DNA from 4 places in the Rossellomorea sp. DUT-2 genome. Region 4 is predicted to be linked to each of the others. Evidence: riboswitches for the same ligand, from Rfam matches in the RefSeq annotation. Region 4 holds a riboswitch; each other region holds the start of a gene.
What was found. Region 4 has a riboswitch for cyclic di-GMP ahead of ACOSV2_RS20655 (EAL domain-containing protein). Riboswitches for the same ligand answer to the same signal wherever they lie in the genome.
Positions count from the first base shown of each region.

Region 1: it holds a riboswitch for cyclic di-GMP, as region 4 does, so the genes downstream of both, ACOSV2_RS16125 (hypothetical protein) here and ACOSV2_RS20655 (EAL domain-containing protein) in region 4, are expected to answer to the same signal.
Region 2: it holds a riboswitch for cyclic di-GMP, as region 4 does, so the genes downstream of both, ACOSV2_RS08710 (anti-repressor SinI family protein) here and ACOSV2_RS20655 (EAL domain-containing protein) in region 4, are expected to answer to the same signal.
Region 3: it holds a riboswitch for cyclic di-GMP, as region 4 does, so the genes downstream of both, ACOSV2_RS18965 (anti-repressor SinI family protein) here and ACOSV2_RS20655 (EAL domain-containing protein) in region 4, are expected to answer to the same signal.

Region 1 covers NZ_JBQPEO010000004.1:163,951-168,143, reverse strand. Annotated here, with positions in the region: gene ACOSV2_RS16135 (cytochrome c biogenesis CcdA family protein) at 1-530, opposite strand, end outside; gene ACOSV2_RS16130 (class I SAM-dependent methyltransferase) at 621-1,190, opposite strand; gene ACOSV2_RS16125 (hypothetical protein) at 1,451-1,732, opposite strand; cyclic di-GMP riboswitch class I at 1,816-1,906, opposite strand; gene ACOSV2_RS16120 (murein hydrolase activator EnvC family protein) at 2,086-3,447, opposite strand; gene ftsX (permease-like cell division protein FtsX) at 3,487-4,193, opposite strand, start outside.
Region 2 covers NZ_JBQPEO010000002.1:574,677-578,869, reverse strand. Annotated here, with positions in the region: gene ACOSV2_RS08725 (hypothetical protein) at 1-266, shown strand, start outside; gene ACOSV2_RS08720 (NUMOD4 domain-containing protein) at 284-535, shown strand; gene ACOSV2_RS08715 (hypothetical protein) at 727-1,824, shown strand; gene ACOSV2_RS08710 (anti-repressor SinI family protein) at 2,164-2,298, opposite strand; cyclic di-GMP riboswitch class I at 2,325-2,411, opposite strand; gene ACOSV2_RS08705 (helix-turn-helix domain-containing protein) at 2,671-3,051, opposite strand; gene ACOSV2_RS08700 (helix-turn-helix transcriptional regulator) at 3,207-3,452, shown strand; gene ACOSV2_RS08695 (helix-turn-helix domain-containing protein) at 3,629-4,147, shown strand; gene ACOSV2_RS08690 (hypothetical protein) at 4,144-4,193, shown strand, end outside.
Region 3 covers NZ_JBQPEO010000005.1:225,016-229,208, reverse strand. Annotated here, with positions in the region: gene ACOSV2_RS18985 (hypothetical protein) at 1-46, opposite strand, end outside; gene ACOSV2_RS18980 (single-stranded DNA-binding protein) at 71-448, opposite strand; gene ACOSV2_RS18975 (YwpF-like family protein) at 716-1,156, shown strand; gene ACOSV2_RS18970 (helix-turn-helix domain-containing protein) at 1,252-1,572, shown strand; gene ACOSV2_RS18965 (anti-repressor SinI family protein) at 1,607-1,744, opposite strand; cyclic di-GMP riboswitch class I at 1,778-1,934, opposite strand; gene ACOSV2_RS18960 (hypothetical protein) at 2,338-3,039, opposite strand; gene ACOSV2_RS18955 (helix-turn-helix domain-containing protein) at 3,270-3,596, shown strand; gene ACOSV2_RS18950 (class D sortase) at 3,589-4,193, shown strand, end outside.
Region 4 covers NZ_JBQPEO010000007.1:19,620-23,812, forward strand. Annotated here, with positions in the region: gene ACOSV2_RS20645 (DmpA family aminopeptidase) at 77-1,129, shown strand; gene ACOSV2_RS20650 (DNA-3-methyladenine glycosylase) at 1,246-1,830, shown strand; cyclic di-GMP riboswitch class II at 1,929-2,009, shown strand; gene ACOSV2_RS20655 (EAL domain-containing protein) at 2,068-2,778, shown strand; gene ACOSV2_RS20660 (ABC transporter permease subunit) at 2,919-4,193, shown strand, end outside.

The DNA of each region.
Region 1 (4,193 bases), on a different contig from region 4:
GGTACCGCCAAACCAAGCGAATACACAATCAGCAGCACGACTCCTTGAGTCAATGTACTGCTGGCACTTGCTAATAAAAGAATGGAAGAAAGGGTTAATCCAACACATGGTGACCATCCGCTGGCAAAGGCCATGCCCAGCAGGATAGAACCCACAGCTGTCCCTTTTTTCCTTGTTTCAAACTTTCTCGTATCTTTCATTAAGAAAGAAAAGCTAAGCCAGCCCATCATCTGTAAACCAAATACAATAATCAAAATCCCTGCAATCTGTTCAATGTAAATCCGATATTCTGAGAAAACCTCTCCAAGAAAGCTGGCAGAGGCCCCCATTAGAGTGAAGATGAGGGAAAATCCTGCAATAAAACCAAATGACCTAAGTAAGACCACCGATCTTTCCACCTGCATTTGTCCTTCTCTTGCCTGTCCACCTGTTAAATGACTTACGTAAGCCGGGAGAAGCGGAAACACACAAGGTGAAAAAAAGGATAGTGCCCCGGCGGCTAATGCAAACCAAATCGATACTTCCGTCATACTGTTCACTCCTTTACATGAACAGTATGAACAGGAAATGTTAATGTTTGATTAAGATAGCTATCTTTATTTCCTATATATCGATGTTCCCTACCCTTTTTTCACGACAATATAATAAACCGATGGATGCAAGTGACCTACTGTTGTGTGGAACCCGGATGATTTGAGCTGTCGATCGAGTTCCCCGGAAGAAATCCGATGATCTATTGGTGGTCCCATTTCTGATTCTACCTTTTCCCAATCCAGGATCAGCCAAATTCCATCTTTCTTCAGCATATCGTGTAGATCCTGAAATACTTTGATCAGATCTGGAACTTCGTGCAAGACAAAGGCGGATACGATTTTATCCAAGGTACCTTTGTTGAAGCTGAGGTATTCCAGGGATGATTTCACATACACGATATTGGCTACATTTTCTTCGTTTGCTCGATGTTTCAGGTATTCCAGCATTTCCTGCTGCAGATCTACTGCCTGGACCTTTGTTTCAACCGTTTTGGCAATGGGAAGAGTCAGATAGCCATTTCCACACCCTAAGTCGGCAACGATATCGTCTTTATCAAGGTTGAGAAGTTCGAGTACTTTGACCACTGGTACGAGCTCCTGACGTTTTGGATCGAGGAGCTTTGACGCTTTATGATGTTCGAATAAATCTCCTGTCATTTGGTTTCCTCCGTTCGGCAAATATACCCCGTTATGTATTAGTATCTTAAATTCTACATATACAAGCAAGTTATTTACTCATAGTGTATCCTATATGAGAATTATTACAGATTTACGGAAAGAGTGTGTGTCTAATCATTGAAATATGCACGAACTACTTCCATATGAGATGACGGTATATTAGAAACAAGGGCTTGAAGAGCAATTACTGCCTGTTACATAAATAAAACCGAATGCCGGATTGGATCCGCATTCGGTTTTTATGCTGCTTTTAATCCTTCTAAAATAAGCATAAAGTATGTAACTGTATTTCCACCACGGCGATGGATGATTTCAATGTCGTTTAGTATCCTCTTAACCTCTTCTGCGCCGAGATTTTCAATAATCATCTCGGTGATTTCTTCTGCTGAATATTCACCAACATAGGTATACTTTAATGCAGTACGATTCCTTCTACAAAAACTTCTTAATTGCCTTTTTAATTCAGTCGATTCCAACATCATCATCCTTACTACAGATTCAAATCCTACTATACTGGACATATAGATAAAAAAATCCCACCAAAAAGGCAGGCAAAATGATACTAATAAAACGTCCTAATTAGTATTCATTGTAATCCATTGTTTTCGGTAACCCGGCGATCATTATTTTAAAATAAAAATGGAAGACCCGTGGTTTTGCGTCCTAATCTTTCAATTAGTTTGCCTTTTCGAAGGACTATACAAATCATTAGTTATAATATTTAGGTAATATAGTTGTCATTATACTAGAAGAAAAAGGATATGAAAACAGTCATGAGAATAATATTCCATTCCATTTCCTTACATCTTTATGTAATACAAACCAAATGAAGTATATCTATAAAAGAAACCCCGCCATGAGCGGGGTTTTCTAATTAAAAGTTAATATATTGACGTGGGTTTACAGCATTGGATTTCGATGCATTCCAAGAACCTGCGTGAAGCTCAAAGTGTAAATGCTGACCGAAAGAGTATCCTGTGTTACCCATGTAACCGATTCTGTCACCTTTGTTCACTGCTTGTCCAGAGCTAACTGATGAAGAAGCCATGTGGGCATAAACCGTCGTGAACGTTTGACCATTAATTGAGTGAGTGATGTATACTACGTTACCATAGCTTGAGCTGTACTGACTCTTGATGACATATCCATCAGCTGCTGCTGAGATCGGAACACTTCCTCTTGCCGCGATATCTGTACCATAATGGTAACGTTGTTTACCGTTCAATGTGTCCCAGCCAAAATTAGTTGTAATCGTTCCATAAGCTGGAGCTGTCCAGGCACCGGCACTTACTGGTGCACTTGGAGCTGATGGAGCAGGTGCTGCAGAAGAAGAACCACCACCGCTATTGCTGCTCGCAGTTGCTTGTTGTTGTTCTGCTGCACGTTTTGCCGCTTCAGCTTCCGCTTGACGCTTGCGTTCGATTTCACGCTGGCGTGCAAGTTCTGCTAGACGTGCTTGTTCAGCCTGGATTTCACCTTCAAGCTGGTGTTCCATTTTAGAAAGCTCATCCGATTCTTTTTGAAGATCTTTCTTTTCCACTTCCAAAGAAGCCTGCTGCGCTTCTAGCTGCTTGAATAAATCCGCTTTTTTAGCTTTTTGACTATCAAGATCTTTTTTCAAAGACTCCAGACTTGCTTTAGTAGATTCTAATTCTGCAAGCTTGCCTTCTACTTCTTCTTGTTTCTTTTCTAATTCAGCCTGATCACGTTTTTGTTCGTCCATGATCTTCTTATCTGCACTTACAATTGTATTAACTGCTGTTACACGGTTGATGAAGTCACCGAAGCTGTCCGCACCAAGTAGTACATCAAGATAATTTGCAGAGCCGCCTTTTTCCTGGATGGCGCGGGCACGTTCTTTTAATAGTTCGTTACGTTCTTCTATCTTTTGCTTTAGAACTTCAATTTCTTCTTTAAGTTTATTGATTTCTGCTGTTGTTTCGTCAATCTCTTTTGTTTTCTCAGTAATCTTTGTTTCAGTATCTTTTAATTTTGTACTAATTTCTGCAATTTGTGATTGGATTTCTTGTTGTTTATTGATGTTTTGGTTAATCTCTGATTTTTTCTCATCGATCTTTCCATTGATTTCCTCTTTTTTAGAAGAAATGTCTTCTTGTTGCTTTTGTAATTCCTCCACAGAATGGGAATGAGCGTTAGCTGTTGTCCCTAACGTTGGTAGACTCCCGATTGTTAATGCTGCTGCAATTGATAATGATATGAAATACTTCTTGTTCAAGCGGCATGCTCCTTTCAGCTTCTATCAACCTATCAAATTTTACACTTTTAAGAATTTACGTACAGACATAAAGCTTCCCCAAGCGCCAATCAGGCAACCCATTAATAGAATCAATCCGTTTACTTGATAGATAAAGGGGGTAAAATCTAATATCTGAATAAAATGGTTTTGTAGTTTTGGTTTAATAAATTCATAAGCATAGTAGTAACCTGTTGTGACAAGAGCGATCGGGATAATAGAACCTAAAATTCCAAGCCATAACCCTTCTAGAATGAATGGCCAGCGTACAAACCAGTTGGTTGCACCCACGAGTTTCATTATCTCGATTTCCCTTCTTCTGGCGACAATGGTGATTTTAATTGTATTTGAGATGAGGAACATGGCGGTAAACAATAGACCGATGATTAACACTAATCCAACGTTTCGACTCATTTCCAATACATTAAACAATCTTTCAATCTTCGCTTCACCATAAAGTGCTTCGTTCACACCTTCATACTTGCTGACTTCAGCAGCGATTTTCCCAGTTTCACGGGGATTTTCCGCTTTTACGATAAATACATCGTATAATGGATTATCCTGTTCGAATAATCGGAAATCGTCTCCTAAATCCTTTACAAGATTTTGAAGTTCTTCTTCCTTAGAAGAATACTCTACGGATTCCACTCCACTTATTTGGTTAATCTTCTTATCTATTTTTTCTACTTGAGCTTTTTCAGTACCGATCTCAAGTAGTACGCGTACTT
Region 2 (4,193 bases), on a different contig from region 4:
ATTTCATTATTACCGGAAGTAAATTATCAATGAATTATTCTGTAGATAAAGTTTATAACGGAAAATCAATCCAGTTGAACCAATTAGTAAATGGCATTCAAGAAGCACGTAGGTTTATCGCCTCATTTGTCTTAAGTAACTATAATGAGTTGCCGATAGAGTTTATTGGACAAGAAACAATTATTAATGACTACTGTGTTGTTCCGGGGAGAAGCAAGAAGAAAAATCAATGGAATCAGTGGAGAATAGGGGCTTTTCTAAACTAAGATACTGGAGGAGAATTATGAGAAAGGAATTGTATAAACCGATTATAGGTTATGAAGGACTATATGATATCTCCGAATCCGGAAAGGTGTATTCACACCGATCTAAAAGAACACTTAAAAGGTGTGGGGACGAATATGGATTTCATATCGTTAAATTATATAAAAATGGTAAGGCATCTAATCATAATGTATTTGAATTATGGAAAGCAGCCTTCCCAGGTGCGAATGACACTGAATTTAAAGGAACTAAAACAATAATATATAAGTGAACTACATTCAGGTTTATAAAAGGTCTACTGAAATCAAGTAGTCTTTTATCTTATATGATTTGACCTATATTTTTTACAGGTTAAAAGTAGATTAGTAGTGTTTTTGCTAAAATAACCTAGACTATCTAAATTTCCAATAAGAACTTTATACAACCTATTAATTATAATAAATTTTATATAAGGAGGATGAAATGAATCAGATGTGGGTTTTGGAAATAAATGAAGGTACAGTTACTATATTAAAAGAAATAGAAAAAATTGAAGGAAACGAAATTAATGTTGCATGCGAAAAACTTAATTCTCTGTGGAAAGAAATAAATTTTATGCAACCAATCACCGAGGAATTTAATGAATACATAAAGTGTGTAGAAGACGAAAAAGGGTCTACAAATAAAATTATAAGACAGTTAAATAATTATTTGAGTGCTTATAAAGGTTTTATTGATCGCTGGAGAACTTTTTTAAGTAGAAATAAGGAAAAAAGCTATGGGGAATTCTTTGATTTAGCTTTATCTGAAATATATGATAGGTGTTTTGAGTATAGGTTTATTTACAATTTAAGGAATTATGCCCAACATGCTGGTGAGCCTGTATCAAGTATTAGTAGATCATTTAAAGGAACGAAAATTATATTAAGCAAAGAACATTTTATTACTGAACATAATGGTATGCAACGATCATTTAAAAAAGAACTAGAAAGTATGACAGAAAAAGAGTTAGATGTAGATAATGCTATTAGAGTAGTCCATCAGGAATTGACTGAGCTACATGCGAAATTATTTAATAGACAATTAAATTCATTAGGTAATGATTATTTAATGGCAGCGGTAATAGTATTAAATTTTTATAAAAAATATAATAAAAATAAAGGTGAAATTGCATTAACTACTCGTAAAACTATTGAAAGTCTAAGGGAATTGCAAGAGGGTTCTTCACATAAGACTGTAAATTGGTCACGTATCCCCAACAAGCTTGCTGAGACGATCATAAAAGGGGTATATATAAAATATAAATTTAAAGGAAAGATTGTTGGCAATTCTTCAGGTTTCCCTTTTATGTATGAGCAAAAATTGGCAATTAAGATGCCTTGTTTTGAAACTGGCAGTAAATATGTTGAACACAACAACTTAACATGGGTTCAAGTTGGAGAAAGTACTGGAACAGCTTGGCAAGATGGGTACGATAGGTATTTCACTATTTATATGCCAGTAGGGTTATCGATGAAGGAGTACAATGATAAATTCGATTCATTTAAAAAGGAAATTGATGAGTTTTTTAATAGAAAATGAATTTAAATTGTACGATTATTAAACGAAGCTAATAAAATATTTATAATAAAAGGATATTTGACGATATTCTTTTTATAATGGACTCCATTCTGGACCATTAAAATGTGTGAATTATTCTTTATTCTACTAATAGAAAATATTCCTTAGCTCAGAGAAATATCTCTGAGCTTCTTTTGGTGCAATTATTTTAGTCCTCTTTATTCCTTTGTTTTGCCTGGAACACAACATACTCAAAATGCTTCTTAATTTCCTCTAGAATTGTAGCAACCTCACCGACAAAATTAAATTTTTATTGAGTATGTGATCCATAGAGCGAAGCAAATATAAAACATCTAGACCTCATAGAGTACGAGATGATCTATTTAGAAATTCTCTAATTTCATCGATAGAAATTCCTAGGTTACGAGCCTCAATAATGAGTTCAATCCATTCTTTGTCTAGTTTATTTTCACAAGTATTTTCAGTAGTCAACATTTTACCCTCCTAAAATATGTACTATTCTAGGTAACTCAGCCGTCATTGCTGTTTATAACCTTAGACCTGTAGCTTTGCGTCCCAATCTTTCGAAAAGCTTCCTGTTTTCAAAAATATAGAAAAATGTAAAATAATAGTACCACTACCGTTTACCGTAATAAATAAAATATAAAACAAAAAGTTCGACAACATTTTCAGTTTATGTCGCACTTCACGGGGGCTTCCGTTCTACCCCGGCTACCGTAATCATATGATATAAAAAATGGTCAACCAGAAATATCTGGCTGACCTTATAATACGAAAGGGGGATTTAATTGAATTCTACTGAAAAAAGCTCGGAGAATCTTCTCTGAGCATTTTTGTGTGGCTATTTTAGTCCTCTTTATTTCTTTGTTTTGCCTGGAACACAACATACTCAAAATGCTTCTTAATCTCCTCAATATCCTCAGAAGAAAGATCCTTCCACTTTTCAATATCAAAGAAACCAAATTGCTCTATGCCATACTCCTTAACGAGTTTGTTGACTTCCTCAAGAGTATCTTCTTTAGTTTTATTTTTCTGATCACGTCCAAGTAAGTAATCAACTGTAACCTCAAAAAAGTCAGCGATTTTATTTAATGTATCAAAATCAGGCTCACGATTCCCTTGCTCATACATAGCATAAGTAGTTCGGGCAATCCCCAATATTTTTGCGATATCTTCTTGGCGTAGCTTCTTATCTTTTCGAAGTTCAATTAGTTTATTTTTTAACATTGGAACTCCTCCAACCTATTTTTTCGTCCATATTCGTCTTATAACGTTAATTATAGCGTCGCATTTCGTGACAAAAAATAAAATACACAAAAAGTGTAATATTATATTGACACTACACAATATGTGACATATACTTAAATTACACATAACGTGACATCAAGGGGGGTGAGCACATTACAAGGCAATGGTTAATAGATATTAGAAAGAAAAAATCAATGACTCAACAAAGCGTTGCTGCCAAAGCAAAAATAGCTAGATCCACGTATGCAATGATTGAAAGTGGAGAAAGAAATGCATCTGTTCCGAATGCTAAAAAGATTTCGAAAGTACTTGATTTAGAATGGACGATTTTTTTTGAAGATGAATGTCACAATTCGTGTAATGTTAAGAAGGTGATCTAAATGAACCAACCATCAGATGAAACAATCAAAAAAATCCTAAGCTACTTCTTAAAAACATCAGTTCCAAGAATCATTGAAGAACGCAAACAAAAATCTGAAAAAGCAAGTTAACTTCATTTTATGAACTCAGCCCGAACATTGAAATCCATATATAGGTAAAGGAAGGAGCAACCCTTATGAAAGTCATGGAAGGGGAGGAGCTTGCTAGTGCGAGAAGGCGCAAAGGTATAACACAACACCAACTATCGTTAAAGCTTCCGATTTCAAGAGAAAGCATTGCAAAGTACGAAACGGGGAGACAGCGTTTCCCTAGAGATTTAAGAGCTCTAACAGCTGAAGCAATCGACGATGAAGAATACTATTTCGTTAGATGGAACGAATCAGCTGGGGATGTATCTATACCCTATCTAAACGGAGAGTTCATTGAACATCATCCAACAGCTATGATGCTTCTGGTCAAAAAGGAATCACTTGAAGCTCTAGAACATCTCGAAAAAGCATGTTGGTACAAACCAGTAAGATCTCAAAGCGATACAGAGCGAGAGGAAATGAAAAAGGTTGCGTTTGAAGTATTAGATGCTGCAGCCAGTATGATCAACCTTGTCGCTCTAATATCTAAAGAATATCAATTCTCGATGATACAGATTTTCAAACAATGGAGATTAACCCTAAAAGCACGGAGGTTACAAAAGTGATCACTCAAACATTTAAAAATGAAGATTTACGTAAGGCAGTGCAACA
Region 3 (4,193 bases), on a different contig from region 4:
TTTCCATTCTGTCGATTCTTTGTTCAAGATCTTGCAGTGTGGCCACAACTCCATCTCCCTTAATAAAATATTAAAACGGTAATTCGATTGGCTCTTTCTTGCCCGGCTCGGGGGCTTCCGCGGTTTCCCGCCTGCTGTCCATAAATCGGACATTTTCCGCGACGACTTCGGTTACATACGTACGTTTTCCTTGATCATTATCATAATAGCGTGTTTGGATGCGACCGGTCACTCCAACGACAGATCCCTTTCGGCAATATTTCTCCATATTGTCTGCTGCCCGGTTCCATATGGTGCAGAGTACAAAATCTGTATCAACTTGGCCTTTTTGATTTTTGTAGTTACGATTCACAGCTATCGTAACGTTAAGTATCGATTTCCCTTCCAATGTTTTTCTAGCTTCAGGATCTTTGGTCAGCCTTCCAACGAGGGTCACTTGGTTGATCAATTGTATTCTTTCCTCCTTTCTCTTAAGCTGTTTTCATCTTACAATCTTCTGTCACATCTTGTAAAATCGTGAATTTCCGAAATTCGAGGCAAAAATGGCTTGAATTTCGGAAATTCGCCTAGGGAGATTTGGCGTATTTTACTCAAAATCGGTGTCGAAATTATAAAATTGCATCTTTCGTCCTTTTTTTCATTAAGGAATTTGTTAGGGAAACAATTCCTACTATGATATAATTTTATAAAACCTTTAAATGGGAGATGTTCGTTCATGAAAACCTTTAAAGTTATTTCACTGCAAGTAGTGGAGAACGATGAACTGCGTGACTTTGAGATAGTGGACGGTCTGATTATCAATAAAGAAGATGGACAGAGTACGTGGCTTGTCGAAACGTACTTGTCGAATGAATATATTGAGTTCTTTCAAGAGGCTCAGCAACATAAGGGTGATTTGGAAATCCAGGTCGTGATTTCCAATAAAGCCAATGATCCTGCTGCTTTCATGACTTCTATCCGTTGTATTAAAGAGATGGATGAGCATATCAGTATTATGTTTGAGGGGAAATTGAAGAAACAGAGGAATGAATATGCAGAATTACTCCTTGATGACTTAGTGCAAAAAGGATATTCGGGGGAAGAATTAATCCGGGAGTTCCGTGAGAAAATGGTATCGAAGCCAAGAATTCCGGCAACGGCAAAACCTAGCGTTTAATTATGCGAAATTATATAATACCCATAAGATTGATTATGATATAATTGTATTAATATTGGGGCTTCATATATGAAGTTTTTAGGTAGGTGTTCCCTGTGATTGGAGAAAGAGTAAAGAAATACAGACAAGAAAAACGCATGTCCATGACAGAGCTTGCTGATAAAGCCGGTGTGGCAAAGTCATATTTGAGTTCAATAGAGCGTAACCTTCAACAAAACCCTTCCATTCAATTTCTTGAAAAAGTTTCAGCTGCATTAGGGATTCCGATGGATGCTCTTTTACATGATCAACCAGATGACCAAAATATCGATCATGAGTGGCTTAAGATTGCAGAAGAAGCCATGGATTCCGGAATTACCAAGGAGCAGTTCAGGGAGTTCATTGAATTTAATAAGTGGAAATTAGGCAATAAATAAAGTCTTGCGAGGGAATCGCAAGACTTTATTTATATTAAATCACTTTGTATTCGGTTTTCAATTCCTGGGGCTGGTTTTGAAGAAATTCTCTAATTTCTGATTTAGAAATTCCGGCGTCTAAGGCTTGTTTAATTAGTTCCATCCATTCAAGATCAAGTTCACGATTTGTCAATATAAATACCCTCCCAAAATACATATATGTATTCCAGGCAATCCAGCCATCGTAGTTTTCAAATAACCACACCTTCTTCATCTGTTTTCTGTTGATTATATTCAAGATGATTATGAAGATATGCCTATTTTCCCACCTTAGATCTGTGACTTTGCGTCCTTATTTTTCAATAAGTTTGCCTTTATCTGACTCTTCCCTTCGAACTAATTCGATTATACTAATAAACTTTCCGAGCGTTTGTTGTTTTTTGTCTATTCTGTCAATTTATTTTACACTTTTTTCCTACAATTTGAACTATAATCTGACATACACAAAAAAATTACTATCTTCCGATGAACAAATCGTGTAAGCATATGAGGAGGTTTGTCGAAAAGCTACGTTTTCATGGTGTTTTTATATGTCTCTAGCTTCCTTCTAAGAGGAATGACTTTTTTATTAATGTTTTGGTAATTACTAGGATGATAGAATGTCTGGTTGGATAAGTCAAATCCGCAAGTGGGGCAGATCCATTTACCCGTTTCAGTGCTACTATAGGATGGTCTTGTACATCGCCTACATATCTTTTTGTACATGAGGTCACCTCTACTATCAGATTATGTTTCTTTTTTCTTTGATAAACGTCTATTTGCATATATGAGTGTCAATCCCGTTGTAGTTAATATAAAACCTACCGCTAATAGCAGGTAAAGGTTGGTTGCAGTGTTAGGTAGTTTTGGGCCTTGTGAGGCTATTGGTGAAGATTGGGTTTCATTTGTACCCGGGTTCACCGGGGTCGGCTTAACATTACTGTCTGGATGCTTTACCGGATCATTAGAATCCTCGGGAGGTGTAGTGGTTGTATTTGCGGCTGCTACAATCACGATTTCAAAATATGCTGATGTTTTCTGAAACTCATTCCCTAATGCATATGGCATTTCAACCTGGAAATATAGACTGTCAGTTGCGCTTTTTTTTAATTGCTTTGGTTTAAACCCATTGAAATTCTTTAATTTATCATCAAAGATTAAATTGGATTTGCTCCCTTCGTACACCTTCAACTCCAATTCGTTAAATAGTTTCCTGTCAGATTGTTTATTATTAACGCGAATGGTGTAGTTAAAATCTTTATCCCCGCCATTACTAACCCTCAATTCCCTCTCTGCCCAATCACCCGGCTTCATATTTGAAATGTTAAATAAGAACTTTTCGTTAGGTATTAATATGATATCTACTTCATTTGCATACGTTTTATGATTCATTATTCCAGAGATAAAAAATAGGATTAATAACATTACGACAATTCTATTACGATTCATCTTTTTCATCTCCTAGAACCAGCGAATTTGTTCTTTTTAAAGAACACCTTAACTCATTATAAGATCTCACTTATGAAATGAAAATCTTCAAAATCATTGAAATAACCGTCAAACCTAGTAGATATCGAAACTATCCTCTTTATTCCTTTAGAATTCACTTTATTTCGTACTTTATAATATAATGATTGTTCTATATAATGAATAAAATGAATTGTGAAGGAGTTATCGACATGGTAGGTGATAAGATTAAAGATCTTCGTGAACAAAAAGGGTTAACGATAAACGAGCTTGCTCATCATTCAAATGTGTCTAAATCATATATAAGTTCTATTGAAAGAGGTATTCAAAAGAATCCTTCCATTAAGATTCTTAAAAAAATCGCTCTTACTTTAGATACTTCTTTAGAAAATATTCTTTCGACAGATATGAGTAAGATCTATTTAGATGAGGAGTGGGTTGAACCACTGGAGAAAGCCATTCACCAGGGCTTAACGAAAGAGGAATTTCACGATTTTCTTTCTTTTTTTCAGTATAAAAGGAGGAAACATCATGAGTAGGAAGCTTTTTCTGATTTTTGGGATACTTATTTTATCTTGCGGGCTCTCTTTTGTCATATATTCACTCCTTCAGATGAAAAGTAACGATGAAGCGGAAAATGAAGCTCTGGAGAAAGCAAAAGCAAGTATTATGGAAAATTCTTCAGTACATAAGAGTTCAGAACCAATCACTTCCTCTAAAACTTCAATTAATTACCACTTTGAGAAAGGGGATGTCATTGGGGTTTTACATATTCCAAGACTGGAAAGGGATGTAGCAATCATTGAAGGAACCGATGGGGAGGAACTAAAGAAAGGGGTAGGGCATTATTCATCCACGTCACTACCGGAACAGAAGGATCAAATATTTTTGGCCGGGCACAGGGATACGGTTTTTAGAAATATTGGTGAACTCGAGCACGGAGATATACTTTCCATAGTTATGCCAACGGGAACTTTCTCCTATGAAATTTTCAAGACTTATATTGTAGATGAAAGTGACACGTCGGTTATTCGGGCAACCCGTCCCAAGGAAATTCTGACTCTTTCTACTTGCTATCCTTTCACCCTTATTGGTGATTCGTCCGAACGATATATTATTGAGGCTATAAGAATTCA
Region 4 (4,193 bases):
TTGCCTCTTTCTTAAAGAGGGATTTGTGATTTAGGCACGAATAGTATTGATAAGAAAAAAAGGGGGTAATTCATCCATGGAACGAAAGAGATTACGGGAAATGGGAGGCAGTATCGGTTCTTATTCAAGTGGGAAGTATAACAGCATAACCGATATTGAGGGAGTGAAGGTCGGACATAAAACCCTTCACTATGAGAATGAGGGTACCGTGGTACGAACGGGTGTAACAGCGATTTTACCTCATTCCGGCAATCTCTTCCGTGATAAGATATTCGCGGGTTGCCATGTGATCAATGGCTTTGGAAAAACAGTCGGGACGATTCAAATGGAGGAGCTGGGTGTCATTGAAAGTCCGATTCTCTTGACGAATACTCTTTCAGTAGGGGATGTGTTAAAAGGGACGGTTCAATATATGCTGGACGAGACACCTGAAATCGGAGACACAACGGGAACAGTAAATGTCGTTGTGGGAGAATGCAATGATGGCTTCCTCAATGATATCCGTGGCCTTCATGTGAAGCCCGAGGATGCACGGGAAGCCATTCTTCATGCACAGTCGGGGCCTGTCGATGAAGGGTGCGTTGGAGCGGGGACGGGAATGCTTTGTTTCGGGTATAAAGGTGGAATAGGGACGAGTTCCAGGGAGTATTTTTTTGGAGGTGAGAAGTATACGGTGGGTGCCCTCGTGTTAACAAATTTCGGTCAGAGGAAAGATCTAAGGGTTCCCATGCTTAACAACGGGGTGGATCAAAATGCACCTGATGGATCAATCATGATCATCCTTGCGACGGATGCACCTCTAAACGAAAGACAGCTTAAACGACTGGCGAAACGTGCTTCATTCGGCCTTTCAAGAACGGGCTCATATGCAGCTCATGGGAGTGGTGATGTTGTTCTGGCATTTTCCACTGCACACCGCATTCCACATCAGCCTTCCAGTGATAATACGATTCCGTACGGTTTCATTAAAGAAGACGGACCGATCATCTCTACTCTATTTGAAATGGCAGTGGATAGCGTAGAAGAAGCCATATGGAACTCTCTCTGTAAAGCGGAAACCACAACGGGGAGGGATGGACAGAAAGTGGAAGCGATACCTTTAGATTTACTTTATGGACTGATGAAATAAGAACTGTTCGTTTCCTCTTTAGGATTTTTTCTTTAATGTAAATGTATTTAACCATCAGATAAATGGGGTATACCATACATATACGTACGAACTTTTTGTTGAAGGAAGTGACAGTCATGAATGATACCCCTATGCCTCTTTCGTTTTTCCAACAGCCCACTTTGGAACTTGCAAAGTCTTTGTTGGGATGTGTGTTAGTGAAAGAGACGGAGGAGGGAACAGCTTCAGGTTATATTGTGGAGACGGAAGCGTACTTAGGGCCAGCGGATCGGGCGGCTCACAGCTATGGGAATAGACGGACGAAGCGGACGGAAGTCATGTTTCAGGAAGCCGGCAGGATCTATACATATGTTATGCATACTCACTGCCTGGTCAATGTAGTGAGCGGGGAAAAAGAAAAACCCGAAGCGATTCTCATTAGAGCGGTCGAACCCCTTGATGGCTTGGAGCTAATGGAAAGAAGAAGACCGGGTCATGCAAGAAAAAATTGGACAAGTGGTCCAGGAAAGCTGACAAAAGCGTTAGGCATTACCATGGAGGATTACGGGGGCAGCTTTTTGGAACATCCTCTCATCATTTCAAAAGGGTACCAGCCTGAAGACATCGTGGAAGGAAAACGAATTGGGATAGATAACTCCGGAGAAGCCAGGGATTATCCGTGGAGGTTCTGGGTAAAGGACAATCCTTATGTATCAAGATGATTATTTTTGAGAATTTTCTAATAATCCATTAAAAAATAACCCATAAGTACTAGGTTTGTGGTATATTTTTCTTATAAGATAAAAACATATACTGACAATTCGAATGGGAGCTTTGAACCTAAATGATAGATGGGCGCTTACATTTAGGGGAGCTAGTAGCGCAACCGACCACATACGAACGTAGGAATACGTTTTTGTGTGGTTTTTTTTATAAACTATAGAGAGTATAGGGGTCCTATGAATATCTTTACTATTTTTCAAAACGACTATATTTATCATGATTTTCAGCCCTTATATGAAATGGGCAAGCATCAATCCCTCTATGCATATGAGGGCCTGTTACGAAACAAGTATAACGAAAATCCCGAAAATGTTTTTCAGTCTGCGATGAAAGCCAACATCTTGTATAAGCTTGATACCTTATCCATTTCAAAAGCTCTTGAAAGCTTTACAGAGAAGGGGCTGAAGAATTGTAAGTTATTTCTTAATATTTATATCACAACGATTCTTCACCCAAGCTTTCATACCTATTTTTATGACCTGATGAGGAAACACCCGGACATCTTGGGGCGTCTCGTGCTGGAGATTAATGAGTCGAGTGCAGAGGAGCTGTGGCAGAACCCAATATTAAAAGAGTCTCTTAAAGAACTTAAGCAATATGGCGTTTGGTATGCGATTGATGACTTCGGGCAAGGGACCTCCTCGATCAAGAAATCCATTGAATATGAACCGGAAATCATTAAACTCGATCGTTATTTTGCTTTGAATCTGGCTCAAGATGAGAAGAAACAACGATTCCTTTCCTTTTTCAATCAATTCTACGGTAAGGATACGTTAATTGTGTTAGAAGGCATTGAAACCAAACAGGATATGCAAGTGGCAAAGGATATTGGGATTACAATCGGGCAAGGCTATTATCTGGGTAGGCCGAGTCGATTATTAGCTTAAACAGGAAGGGTGACTCTGAAATGTAGGAGTCACCTTTTTTCGTGGCCATCTGCCATGGGATTGTCCGAATTAAAATAAAATTGAAAATATTTTACATTTCCATTAAACTGAGGAAAAAGAGAAAAAAAGGGGATCAGGGTATGAGGCTTCTCACATTTCCGCTGAAATTTATGTTCTATTATATTCTCGGATTAATCGGTATTTTAGCCGTGAGTATTGCTCCTGAAGTATTTAAGGAGAAGGGTCTGTATAATTTTGTCGGGTTCATGGAAGAGTTTTTTAAGTTTGTTTTTGTATTTATGGACGGGGAAAATTGGAGCTATTCCTATAAAGGGATAACCGTCGATTTTCTGGACATGCTTTGGGGACCTTATCTGTATTCTTTACAGATTATCGGTGGAGCATTGGGCTTAGGCCTGGGAATAGCCTTCATCCTTACCATCTTCACAGTGTTCTTGCCCCGATGGGTTACGTCTTCTCTAAAGAAAGTATTAAATCTCTTTGAGACGGTGCCTGACTTAATGTTTGCGTTTATGCTTCAGCTTCTCATTGTCTATGTCATTAAATATTTTGGTGTGGAACTGATGAATTTCACGGAGTATGGGGAAGAAAAGATCTTTCTTGCACCAATCATCACATTATCGATCATTCCCATGATCTCTTTCTTTCGAATTCTTCTTTTTATTATGGAAGAAGAAATGCTTAAACCACATATTGAGTTTGCCCAAAGTAAAGGAATGTCGAAAGGCAGAATCCTCTTTGCTCACGTATTGAAAAATATTTCTCCCAGCCTGTTTTATCATGGAAAGCTGATCATATGGGGGATGCTTTCGAGCTTATTCATCATTGAAACGATTTTTAATATGAGGGGAATCACGTATTATATCCAGGACTTCAGACCAATGGTCATAGCCATCTCACTGATTATGATATACACGCCTTTTTTTGTCGTGTATCAAGGTGTATATCTATGGATTAATCGGGAGGGAAGCGTCGATCACACCAAATATAAAAAGGATAAAACGAAGTGGAAAGAATGGAAGATATGGAGCTGGCTTTCTACTATTAGACGGCTTTGGTGGCAGCATATGCATAATGGGAAGTTTGCCATAGGGTTTAGTGTCATCTTTCTCTTGATTGCTGTCAGTTTCCTTTATCCAATGATGAAAGAAGATCCGATTAAACAAATTCAGTTCATGAAGAACGATGAGGGACGAATCATCAGTGCACCTCCGCATAAGCCATTTGGGGAGATGATATTGGGGTCCGATTTCTTCGGGTATAGCATCCTCGATCAACTGATTGTCGGGGCAAAGTATACCCTCCTCTTTGCACTGGTTGTCGCGTCTCTAAGGGTGATAGGTGGATTCTATCTTGGAATAGTCTATCATTTTCATTTAAAAGAAAACAGGAAG